2 regions of the Enterococcus montenegrensis genome follow, and region 2 is predicted to be linked to the other one. Evidence: predicted binding sites of a transcription regulator. Region 2 holds the regulator's gene; the other holds the start of a gene.
What was found. Region 2 encodes CtsR, which represses protease genes until heat stress. Its sites were predicted from a motif close to TTGGTCAAAAAAGGTCAAANA; they were not measured.

Region 1: a site for CtsR is predicted at 3,016-3,036, ahead of clpB (ATP-dependent chaperone ClpB). Genes of this name have one in related genera too.

Annotation. Positions count from the first base shown of each region.
Region 1 is NZ_CP120467.1:1,225,547-1,231,780, forward strand. It holds gene P3T75_RS06005 (hypothetical protein) at 1-1,022, shown strand, start outside; gene P3T75_RS06010 (pilin N-terminal domain-containing protein) at 1,043-2,434, shown strand; gene P3T75_RS06015 (hypothetical protein) at 2,539-2,958, shown strand; gene clpB (ATP-dependent chaperone ClpB) at 3,160-5,766, shown strand; gene P3T75_RS06025 (hypothetical protein) at 5,924-6,234, shown strand, end outside.
Region 2 is NZ_CP120467.1:80,229-86,462, reverse strand. It holds gene P3T75_RS00400 (ATP-dependent Clp protease ATP-binding subunit) at 1-1,983, opposite strand, end outside; gene P3T75_RS00395 (CtsR family transcriptional regulator) at 1,989-2,456, opposite strand; tRNA gene P3T75_RS00390 (tRNA-Arg) at 2,848-2,921, opposite strand; tRNA gene P3T75_RS00385 (tRNA-Pro) at 2,994-3,067, opposite strand; tRNA gene P3T75_RS00380 (tRNA-Arg) at 3,087-3,160, opposite strand; tRNA gene P3T75_RS00375 (tRNA-Leu) at 3,171-3,256, opposite strand; tRNA gene P3T75_RS00370 (tRNA-Gly) at 3,277-3,348, opposite strand; tRNA gene P3T75_RS00365 (tRNA-Thr) at 3,359-3,431, opposite strand; tRNA gene P3T75_RS00360 (tRNA-Leu) at 3,438-3,519, opposite strand; tRNA gene P3T75_RS00355 (tRNA-Lys) at 3,530-3,602, opposite strand; tRNA gene P3T75_RS00350 (tRNA-Val) at 3,606-3,678, opposite strand; rRNA gene rrf (5S ribosomal RNA) at 3,687-3,802, opposite strand; rRNA gene P3T75_RS00340 (23S ribosomal RNA) at 3,881-6,234, opposite strand, start outside.

The sequences.
Region 1 (6,234 bases), 1.1 Mb from region 2:
CTGATGTTAACAATGCGCAATTAACCTTTGCTTCACTGAATGGATATGGGAATGAACAGTCTGCAATTAAGGATGGAACTAAAGCTGGTGTTACTCCGACTGGAGCAGTTGCTAATCGCCACGAGTTTGCTGGAAAACTGACTGATGATGGTAAAGATGATACAACAGGATTGGGAACTTTATCGGCGGATACTAAACTTAGTTATCATAAAACCGGAACAGCTGGGCATACTTATGATGCAGGAACTTACTATAGCTCATCTGTGTACGAGTTTGACGATAAGGTTGGTGGGGTAGACTACCAAATTAGTGCGGTAAGTTTTCCACTCAGCGGGACAAGTAATAAGTTCAAGTTGGGTACAACTTATGGACGTGCGTGGAACTCATTTATCAGCTCTGCTGTACGGCCAACTACTCACGAGGCTCCAACTAAAACCGTTCACCCCACCTCCAATGCTGGCTTTTCCAACCGTTATTTTAATGATTTAGATCGTTTTGATTACGAGCAAGGTAAAGATTGGGAACTACCACAACATAAGCGTGTACCAGGACATGATGCAGATAACGCTAGCGGGTTAGCTACCGGAATAGCTAAAAAAGAAAATAGATATGTGCAGACTGGTCAATCTCATTATTACTTTATTAATCAAGATACAATTAACATGGTAGCAGGTGGATTAATTAGCCCAATTAGTTATGAAATCACAGATAAATTACCTGTAGGAGTTGAATACGAGAGTGCAACGTTATACGATTTGAAGGGTAATACTCTAACTGATGGCTTTAGTATTAATAATAATAACGGAAGCTTGACATTTAAAATTCAAGGAAACGCAGCGAGTAAGATTAATACCCAATCGCGACAAGTTGGGTATTACGGAAAAGATTTCTCGATAAGAGTTAAGGTGAAAGTCACCAAGGCATTTTCTTGGCAAGGAGAAACTACTTCCAATAATCAAAACGTAATGTATAGTAGTTCTGGCAATTGTCGGAGGATTAGGCGCCTTTTATGTTTATCGTAATAAGAAAGGAGGCGCTTAAAATGAAAAAGATTATGACAAGCTTACTAGCACTGTTACTGCTATTACCTTTAGTCCTTACTTTTACTAGTAATGGCGAAACCATCGCAGAGGCCGCCGATAATCCTGAAGAAGTGACAATTTATTTGCACAAACGAATTTTCCGTGATCTTCGTTGGAAAAATAATAAAGAGCTGGAAGATTGGGAGTATCAAAATGATGGTCTGCAAATTGTGGGTGAACAATTAACAGAGCAAGATAATACGTTACTAGAAAATTCACTACCGTTAAATGGTGCGATGTTTGATATCTACGATGCAACCCCTTGGTATAAAGATGTCAAAGAAAAAGGGCAACTGCCAAATGGAGTCAAAGTTTCTTCCCAAAAAGATTTTGTTGACTATATCGCAACTCTAGCCCGAAAAGAAGCAATTAAAATGGCGGAGGAGTCAAATTTAACTAAAGTAAACGCGCAAGCGATTGTTTCACAAAAAACGGAAATGCCAGATGGCCGAACGTTAGAAGGAATTGCAACATTTCCTAAATTACCAGTTAAAAGTGGCGATGAAGAGGCAGCCTATTTGATTCTTGAAACAGGTCTGACAGAGAAAAAAGATTTAAACGTGGATATGGAAAAATTAGGTCGACCACTTTTAATCAGCCTACCAATTTATGTCAATGACGAAAGTCTAACGCAAATTCATCTTTATCCTAAAAATGTGGGCTATGTCCGTGATCCGTACTTCTTTAAATTTGGGCAACAAGCAAATGGTGAAGATTTAGGACCAATTGCCGGCGCGAAATTTGCAATATATCGTGAAGAGGATGGCAAGAAACTTTATCTGGACATGAGTGATGTTAATGACTTGAAGAACAAATGGGTGGAATCAGAAGATCCGCTTTATGATGATCGTGTTAATATTTTTGAGTCTGATAAAGATGGTTTGGTAAATACGGGTGCACGCTTTTTACCATCGGGAACCTTCTACTTTGAGGAATTGGAGAGTGCTGAAGGGTTTGTAATCGGCAATAAAGAAAAACGAATCAAAATTGAAGTTCCAGAATCTTGGTACGATGAAGATGGCAATTACTTGCCAGTATTAATTGATGGACAACCAATGTTGGAAAATCCAGACGGTGAAGTTCCAGCGCAAGCGATGGAAGAAAAAACGCCTCGTGTCTATAATACGCAAGAAGAACCACCAACTGAATCATCAACACCAGCAGAACCAACGAGAACTCGTGGTCGACTACCACAAACACTTGGCGAGTTGGTTGATACCGTTGCAACAACAGCGCGACGGATGTTACCAAGAACCAACGAAGGCAAAGCAGCCTTCTCATTATTCGGCGTTATATTAGCCGGTGGTGCAGTATTCTTATGGAAAAAGAAAAACGATAAAGACGATAAATAGCATACTGCAAAAAGATCGGAGGAATTTTCCTCCGATTTTTTTTGACATTATCTTTATTTTTTTCGTTGTTAAAGTGAGGGGAAGTGATCGAGGTGTATTTAGTCGTGAGTCCAAATCAATTAGGTTATTTTAAAGCAGAGACAACGGCAAGACGTTTGAAAGTTTTTCTAAAAGAAACCAAAGATGAAAGACGCTTTTTAACGTATTTACGTTTTATTGATGTTTGTAGTAAATTGTTTGTTAAGATAGCGCCTTTACGTCTTGAACTATATCAAGCAGAAGTCATTGCGATTTATCAAAATAAGCATTGGAACCACTTTATGATTGCTCATTTACATTATTTTCGAGCGCTTTTTTCAAATATTCAATGGTTTTATATGCTGCACAAATTACGGCAATTTCAGCGACTGCTTCTCATTGCAAAAATAGGGGAAAAGGCCATTCCTCATTTAGCTGAAATGATTGTTCCAGCGGGCACAAGTTTAAATAAAAATGGCTTGCAAGTGGTCTATGATTCCAGTTAGAAAGATCGGTCATTTTGTTAGTATTTCATAAATAATTTGCTAAATTTGAGAGCATTTCGTTTGACCATTACTGACCAAAGGCGTATTATTATATTGTGAGTAAAGGAACAATACTACGACATTCGTGCCAAAAAGGTGAGATAGTAGTATGATAAAAGTAGTTGAGCTCACAGTAAATTAAGACTTTAGGAGGAATGGCAAATGAATATTGAAAAAATGACGACAACTTTACAAGAAGCTATCGCAGAAGCACAGCAAGTTGCGGTAACACGTCATCATCAAGAAATCGACATTGCTCATTTATGGAAAATTTTCTTACAACCAAATCATTTTGGACGTAATTTTTATACGGATGCTGGTGTAGATGTTGCATCTTTTGAAAGAGAAGTCGATCAGGCAATTGATGAATACCCAAGTGTAGCTGGCGGAAATGTAGCTTATGGTCAAAGCATGAGCCAAAATTTATTTAATCTATTAAATAAAGCAGACCAATTACGGGAAAGTTTCGGAGACGAATTTTTAGCCACTGAAATCGTAATTTTAGCATTAATGAAATTAAAAAATTATCGTTTGACGAAATATTTGGTGAACCAAGGAATTACGGAAAAAGAATTACGCCACAATATTGAAGTAATGCGTGGAGGAGAAAAAGTGACCTCAAAAAATCAAGAAGAACAATATAAAGCATTGGAAAAATACGGTGTCGATTTAGTGCAACAAGTTAAAGCTGGTAAGATGGATCCTATTATTGGACGGGATGAAGAAATTCGTGATGTCATTCGGATTTTATCACGAAAAACAAAAAATAATCCTGTTTTAATCGGGGAGCCTGGGGTTGGTAAAACGGCTATCGTAGAAGGACTAGCCCAACGGATTGTGCGCAAAGATGTTCCAGAAAATTTAAAGGATAAAACGATTTTTTCTCTTGATATGGGTTCATTAATTGCCGGCGCTAAATTCCGTGGCGAATTTGAAGAGCGACTAAAAGCGGTTTTAAAAGAAGTGAAAAAAGCAGATGGGCGCATTATTCTTTTTATTGATGAAATTCACAACATCGTGGGGGCTGGCAAGACCGAAGGCAGCATGGATGCCGGAAACTTATTAAAGCCGATGCTTGCCCGTGGTGAATTGCATATGATTGGTGCTACAACATTAGATGAATATCGGCAATATATGGAAAAAGATAAGGCGCTAGAACGCCGGTTCCAAAAAGTTTTAGTCGCAGAACCAACAGTGGAAGATACAATCTCGATTTTACGGGGACTAAAAGAAAGATTTGAAATTCACCATAGCGTTAATATTCACGATAATGCTTTAGTTGCTGCTGCGACGCTTTCTGATCGTTATATTACCGATCGATTTTTACCAGATAAAGCGATTGACTTAGTCGATGAAGCAAGTGCGACAATTCGGGTGGAAATGAATTCTATGCCGACAGAATTAGACCAAGTAACCAGACGTTTAATGCAACTTGAAATTGAAGAAGCAGCGTTGAAAAAAGAAAGCGATGACGCATCGAAAAAACGTTTAGAAATTTTGCAAGCAGAGTTGGCTGAACTTAGAGAAGAAGCAAACGCCATGAAGATGCAATGGGAAACTGAAAAAGAAGAAGTGAACCAGATTACCAATAAACGTTCTGAAATCGATAAGGCTAAGCACGAATTAGAAGATGCTGAAAATAATTATGACTTAGAACGTGCAGCCGTGCTCCGTCATGGAACCATTCCTCAATTAGAAAAGGAATTGGAAACACTAGAGGAAAAAGGGACCGACGATCATGTGCGCTTAGTACAAGAATCGGTTACAGAAGAAGAAATTGCTGCTGTTGTCGGTCGTATGACCGGAATTCCCGTAACGAAATTAGTTGAAGGAGAACGGGAAAAACTAATGAAGCTAAACGAAACACTGCATAAACGGGTCATTGGTCAAGATGAGGCCGTCAATGCGGTAAGTGATGCGGTAATTCGTTCTCGTGCGGGTTTACAAGATCCCAATCGTCCATTAGGTTCTTTCTTGTTTTTAGGACCAACCGGCGTTGGTAAAACAGAATTAGCAAAAGCGTTAGCTGAAAACTTGTTTGATTCAGAAGACCATATGGTGCGAATTGATATGAGTGAATACATGGAAAAGCATGCGGTCTCACGTTTGGTTGGTGCACCTCCAGGCTATGTCGGCTATGAAGAGGGTGGCCAATTAACAGAAGCTGTTCGTCGCAATCCCTATACCATTGTTCTTCTAGATGAAATAGAAAAAGCACATCCGGATGTCTTTAATATTTTATTACAAGTTTTAGACGATGGTCGCTTGACGGATTCAAAAGGACGGGTGGTAGACTTTAAAAATACAGTCATGATTATGACAAGTAACATTGGTTCACAGTTTTTATTAGAAGGTGTGACAGAAGAAGGCACGATTAAAGAAGATGTGAAAGAGCAAGTCATGAATTTATTACGGGGCCACTTCAAACCAGAATTCTTAAATCGGATTGACGATACAATCTTATTTACACCACTAAGCCTTGAAGACGTAAAAGGAATTGTCGATAAAATAATTGCACAATTGTCCAAGCGCTTAGAAGATCAAGAAATCGTCCTAGAAATTAATGAAGCTGCGAAAGTTTGGATTGCTGAAAATGCATATGAACCAGCATATGGTGCGCGGCCTTTGCGACGCTTTATTACCCGTGAGGTGGAAACGCCACTGGCTAAAGAAATTGTGTCTGGTCGAGTTTTGCCAAAGACCAAAGTTACTATCAGTCTTTTAAATGACCAATTGGTTTTTCAAAATGAAGCAATGGCAGAAAAATAAGAAAAAAGATAAATTGTGTTAAATGGAAAGTGTCATTTACAAAAAGGGAACCAGACTGTGATGTCTGGTTTTTTTTCTTTTGCAGGTGACGAATTACTAGGTGAAAAATCCATTCTCCACTATAATTAGAAAAAAGAGGATAAAAGGAGATAGTCAAATGGAAATAAAAACGCAGATTGTACCAGAAGTGTTGTTGTTAGAAAAAGAACAAGAAATCGATGCGGAGGATTTTGGTACAGCATTGGCAGATGCCTATGAAGAAATGGCGACAGCCCTTCTTAGTGCGGGTGTGGCAGTCAAAGGAGAACCTTTCGTTCATTATTTAGCAGTCGAAAGTAAAGGTGAAATTCACACTGACCCTTTAAAAGTCGGATTTTGTTTGCCAATTGAAAAAGAATTTTCTGTTGCATCACCTTTAAAAATCAGAAAACGGCCAGCTTTTAATGCTGCCGTAGCCAGCTTTTTAGA
Region 2 (6,234 bases):
TTTACGTCCTTTTGAGTCGGTCAAATGCCCATCGTCTAATACTTGTAATAAAATATTAAAGACATCTGGATGCGCTTTTTCAACTTCATCCAACAAGATAACAGAATATGGTTTAGAACGAACCTTCTCTGTTAATTGTCCACCTTCGTCATACCCGACATAACCTGGAGGAGAACCAATCAGACGGCTCGTACTGTATTTTTCCATAAATTCTGACATATCCACGCGAATCAGTGCATCTTCACTGCCAAACATCGCTTCTGCTAGCGTTTTGGCCAATTCGGTTTTCCCAACACCAGTTGGTCCTAAAAACATGAAGGAACCAATTGGACGATTTGGATCTTTCAAGCCACTTCTAGCACGACGAATCGAACGTGCGACAGCTTTAACTGCTTCTTCTTGGCCCACTACCCGTTGATGGAGAATTTTTTCTAAATCTAGGAGGCGTTCGCTTTCTTTTTTCTCCATTTGTTGCAACGGTACACCTGTCCACTGAGAAACGACAGTTGCGACATCTTCTGCTGTCACACGGTCAGCAAAACCAGAGGCTTCTTTTGTTTCCGCAAAGGCTAATTCTGCCAAACGTTGACTTAACTTTTTCTCTTTTTGGCGTAAACGAGCTGCCGCTTCAAAGTTTTGATTTTGAATTGCTTCTTCTTTTTCACTCATCAGATTTGCAATGTCTTCTTGCAAACCGATAATTTCAGAAGGTTCATCTGCTTTATCCAAACGCACTTTTGCTGAAGACTCATCCATTAAATCAATTGCCTTATCTGGTAACTGCCGCGAATTGATATAGCGAACAGACAACTGGACAGCCGCATGTAATGCTTCATCAGAGATTTCAACACCATGATGTTCTTCGTAACGAGGACGCAAGCCTCTTAAGATCTCTTCGGCCTCTTCTGGCGTTGGCTCATCGACTTGCACACGAGCAAAACGACGTTCCAATGCAGAATCTTTTTCAATATACTTTTGATATTCATCTAGCGTGGTGGCCCCAATTGTTTGTAACTCGCCACGAGCTAAAGCCGGTTTCAAAATATTGGAAGCATCAATGGCCCCTTCAGCTCCGCCGGCACCAATCAAAGTATGCAGCTCGTCGATGAATAAGATAATCTGCCCGTCATGATAAATTTCATCAATGATTTTTTTCATCCGGTCTTCAAATTCACCACGATATTTCGTACCCGCTACAAGAGAACCCATATCCAGCATCATCAAACGTTTTTGCTGCATATCTTCCGGAACTTCGCCCCGCACGATCTGTTGCGCTAAACCTTCTGCAATAGCTGTTTTCCCAACACCAGGTTCCCCTACTAAAACAGGATTATTTTTCGTTCTGCGCGAGAGGATTTGAATCAGACGTTTTACTTCTTTACTGCGGCCTACCACGGGATCGAGGCGGTTTTCTCTGGCAAGCTTCGTTAAATCCCGAGCTAAGCCGTCTAGCGTCGGCGTACCTTGCTGCATGCCTTTTGTACCCTGAGGCGCTTGTCTGCGGCGTCCTCCTAACCCGTTATTGGGTGCCTTGCTTTCACTTACGCCCATTTTCTTTTTCAAAAGTTGGCGCATTCTAGCTAAGCTCAAACCAAGGTTGACCATGATGCGAGAAGCAAGAATTTCATCATCGCGTAAAAGTCCCAGTAGTAAATGCTCTGTGCCAATATTCGGAGCGCCTAAGCGTTTTGCTTCGTCACCTGCATAGGCAAAAATTTGTTTTGCCCGTGGTGAATACGGTAAGTAAACTCCAGCCGGATAAGATTTCATCGTGCCATAGCCAGTTAAATGCTCAATTTCTTCTCTAACATCTGTTTCAGTAACGCTCATTTCCCGTAAAACTTTTCCAGCAATACCATCTTGTTCAATAATCAAAGCCAATAGTAGATGTTCTGAACCGACTGACTGATGTTTGAAAGTTTTTGCTTCTTCTTGGGCAATCGTCAAGACCGCCTTGGCTTTTTCTGTAAATAATTCATCCATCTGACTCACTTCCTATCCTCATAACTTAATCGCTCTAGCACTGCATGTAACATGCCAGCTCGAATTTCATTTTCATTTTTAAAACGTCCCAGCGTACTTTTAGCCAAAGCCGCTAAAATTAAATTACCTTCTGTTTTGGTTAAAATATCTTCTTCGTATAGCTTTTGAATAATGGCTAAAGCATCTTTTTCACCTAGTGTATCGACAAAAAGTTGATCTACTTGCTCTAAAAAGCGATGATTGTCAGAAATTTTGATTTTTTCAATTCTAATATAGCCACCGCCACCGCGCTTACTTTCAACAACATAGCCCCGTTGAATTGTGAAACGCGTATTAATGACATAATTAATTTGGGATGGTACACAGTTGAATAAATCAGCCATCTCGGTGCGACGGATTTCAATCATTTCGCTATCTTCCAAAATTTTTTTCAAATAAGCTTCAATTAAATCAGAAGTGTTGTGACGACTCATAATGCGATTTCCCTCCCTTGACTAATTCTGACCTTAATTATACCCAACTTAGCTGGATAATTAAAGGAACATGACTGAATCACAACATTCCTTTAAGAATTAGTGGAAGAAAAAGTAAAACACGTACACACGAACTGCTTTGTAACTTCTTTATAGGAAATAAAAGTTACTTCTCTATTTTACCGCAACTTTCACAAAAGTAAAAAATCTAACACAATGAATATTCATACATTAATTTGAGCTAATCACATACTATTTTTCCTTATAATTCACTAAATAATTTACTAGCTTGTCTATTTTTTAAACAAAATCATAGCTAATAAAATTTTGACCTTGAGAGAACTATTTTGATATACAAAAAAACGAAATCCTTAATATGATTTCGTTAAGACGCGCCCAAGAGGAGTCGAACCCCTAACCTTTTGATCCGTAGTCAAACACTCTATCCAGTTGAGCTATGGGCGCATAAATATTAAATTAAGTCTGACAACATTATAGCTTAAATTCATTTAGAAATAAAGCCTAAAATAAAAAAAATCGGGAAGACAGGATTCGAACCTGCGACCCCTTGGTCCCAAACCAAGTGCTCTACCAAGCTGAGCTACTTCCCGATAAAAAATAAAAAGACTACGCGCCCAAGAGGAGTCGAACCCCTAACCTTTTGATCCGTAGTCAAACACTCTATCCAGTTGAGCTATGGGCGCATCTTTCTAATGCCGAGGACCGGAATCGAACCGGTACGGTGATCACTCACCGCAGGATTTTAAGTCCTGTGCGTCTGCCAGTTCCGCCACCCCGGCTTTTTTACTTTTTAAAGTAAAGCGGAAAACGGGGTTCGAACCCGCGACCCCCACCTTGGCAAGGTGGTGCTCTACCACTGAGCTATTTCCGCATGGTTTTGATGCCGGCTAAAGGACTTGAACCCTCGACCCTCTGATTACAAATCAGATGCTCTACCAACTGAGCTAAGCCGGCCTTTTATGCGGGTGAAGGGACTTGAACCCCCACGCCGTAAGGCGCCAGATCCTAAATCTGGTGCGTCTGCCAATTCCGCCACACCCGCATATTTCTTATGAGCCGTACAGGGCTCGAACCTGTGACCCTCTGATTAAAAGTCAGATGCTCTACCAACTGAGCTAACGGCTCATATGGGGGTTAACGGGTTCGAACCGCTGACCCTCTGCTTGTAAGGCAGATGCTCTCCCAGCTGAGCTAAACCCCCATAAGTTCGCGTGGCGACGTCCTACTCTCACAAAGGGAAACCCTTCACTACAATCGGCGCTAAGAAGCTTAACTTCTGTGTTCGGCATGGTTACAGGTGTATCCTTCTCGCTATCGCCACCACACTATTTAATTAAGTGAATTTCATTCACTCAAAACTGGATCTTGAAGTTTTTCAAAACTCTTCCGAGTTTTCTTTTACTTTGGTTAAGTCCTCGATCGATTAGTATCAGTCCGCTCCATACATCACTGTACTTCCACTCCTGACCTATCTACCTGATCTTCTCTCAGGGATCTTACTTTCTTTAAGAAATGGGAAATCTCATCTTGAGGTGGGCTTCACACTTAGATGCTTTCAGCGTTTATCCCTTCCCTACATAGCTACCCAGCGATGCCTCTGGCGAGACAACTGGTACACCAGCGGTAAGTCCATCCCGGTCCTCTCGTACTAAGGACAGCTCCTCTCAAATTTCCAACGCCCGCGACGGATAGGGACCGAACTGTCTCACGACGTTCTGAACCCAGCTCGCGTGCCGCTTTAATGGGCGAACAGCCCAACCCTTGGGACCGACTACAGCCCCAGGATGCGACGAGCCGACATCGAGGTGCCAAACCTCCCCGTCGATGTGGACTCTTGGGGAGATAAGCCTGTTATCCCCAGGGTAGCTTTTATCCGTTGAGCGATGGCCCTTCCATGCGGAACCACCGGATCACTAAGCCCGACTTTCGTCCCTGCTCGACTTGTAAGTCTCGCAGTCAAGCTCCCTTCTGCCTTTACACTCTGCGAATGATTTCCAACCATTCTGAGGGAACCTTTGGGCGCCTCCGTTACCTTTTAGGAGGCGACCGCCCCAGTCAAACTGCCCATCTGACACTGTCTCCCACCACGATTAGTGGTGCGGGTTAGAGTGGCCATAACACAAGGGTAGTATCCCACCATTGCCTCCTTCGAAACTAGCGTCCCGATCTCTACGGCTCCTACCTATCCTGTACATGTGGTACAGACACTCAATATCAAACTACAGTAAAGCTCCATGGGGTCTTTCCGTCCTGTCGCGGGTAACCTGCATCTTCACAGGTACTAAAATTTCACCGAGTCTCTCGTTGAGACAGTGCCCAAATCGTTACGCCTTTCGTGCGGGTCGGAACTTACCCGACAAGGAATTTCGCTACCTTAGGACCGTTATAGTTACGGCCGCCGTTTACTGGGGCTTCAATTCGTACCTTCGCTTACGCTAAGCACTCCTCTTAACCTTCCAGCACCGGGCAGGCGTCAGCCCCTATACTTCATCTTTCGATTTTGCAGAGACCTGTGTTTTTGATAAACAGTCGCTTGGGCCTATTCACTGCGGCTGACCTTGCGGTCAGCACCCCTTCTCCCGAAGTTACGGGGTCATTTTGCCGAGTTCCTTAACGAGAGTTCTCTCGCTCACCTTAGGATTCTCTCCTCGACTACCTGTGTCGGTTTGCGGTACGGGCCGTTGTCTTCTCACTAGAAGCTTTTCTCGGCAGTGTGACATCAGAAGCTTCGGTACTATTATTTCCCTCCTCATCACAGCTTGTCCTTATAGAAATAAGCATTTGACTCATCTCAAGACTTACTGCTTGAACAGACATATCCATCAGTCTGCACTTCTTAGCCTCCTGCGTCCCTCCATTGCTCAAACAAATACAACGGGTACAGGAATATCAACCTGTTGTCCATCGCCTACGCCTATCGGCCTCGGCTTAGGTCCCGACTAACCCTGGGCGGACGAGCCTTCCCCAGGAAACCTTAGTCATTCGGTGGACAGGATTCTCACCTGTCTTTCGCTACTCATACCGGCATTCTCACTTCTAAGCGCTCCAGCAGTCCTCACGATCTACCTTCAACGCCCTTAGAACGCTCTCCTACCAATACACCTTCGGTGTACTCCACAGCTTCGGTAGTATGTTTAGCCCCGGTACATTTTCGGCGCAGGGTCACTCGACTAGTGAGCTATTACGCACTCTTTAAATGGTGGCTGCTTCTGAGCCAACATCCTAGTTGTCTGTGCAACCCCACATCCTTTTCCACTTAACATACATTTTGGGACCTTAGCTGGTGGTCTGGGCTGTTTCCCTTTCGACTATGGATCTTATCACTCACAGTCTGACTGCCGAATATAAATGAATGGCATTCGGAGTTTATCTGAATTCGGTAACCCGAGATGGGCCCCTAGTCCAAACAGTGCTCTACCTCCATCATTCTTAACTTCGACGCTAGCCCTAAAGCTATTTCGGAGAGAACCAGCTATCTCCAAGTTCGTTTGGAATTTCTCCGCTACCCACACCTCATCCCCGCACTTTTCAACGTACGTGGGTTCGGTCCTCCAGTGCGTTTTACCGCACCTTCAACCTGGACATGGGTAGATCACATGGTTTCGGGTCTACGACTACATACTCATTCGCCCTATTCAGACTCGCTTTCGCTACGGCTCCGTCTCTTCAACTTAACCTCGCATGCAATCGTAACTCGCCGGTTCATTCTACAAAAGGCACGCTATCACCCATTAACGGGCTCTAACTTGTTGTAGGC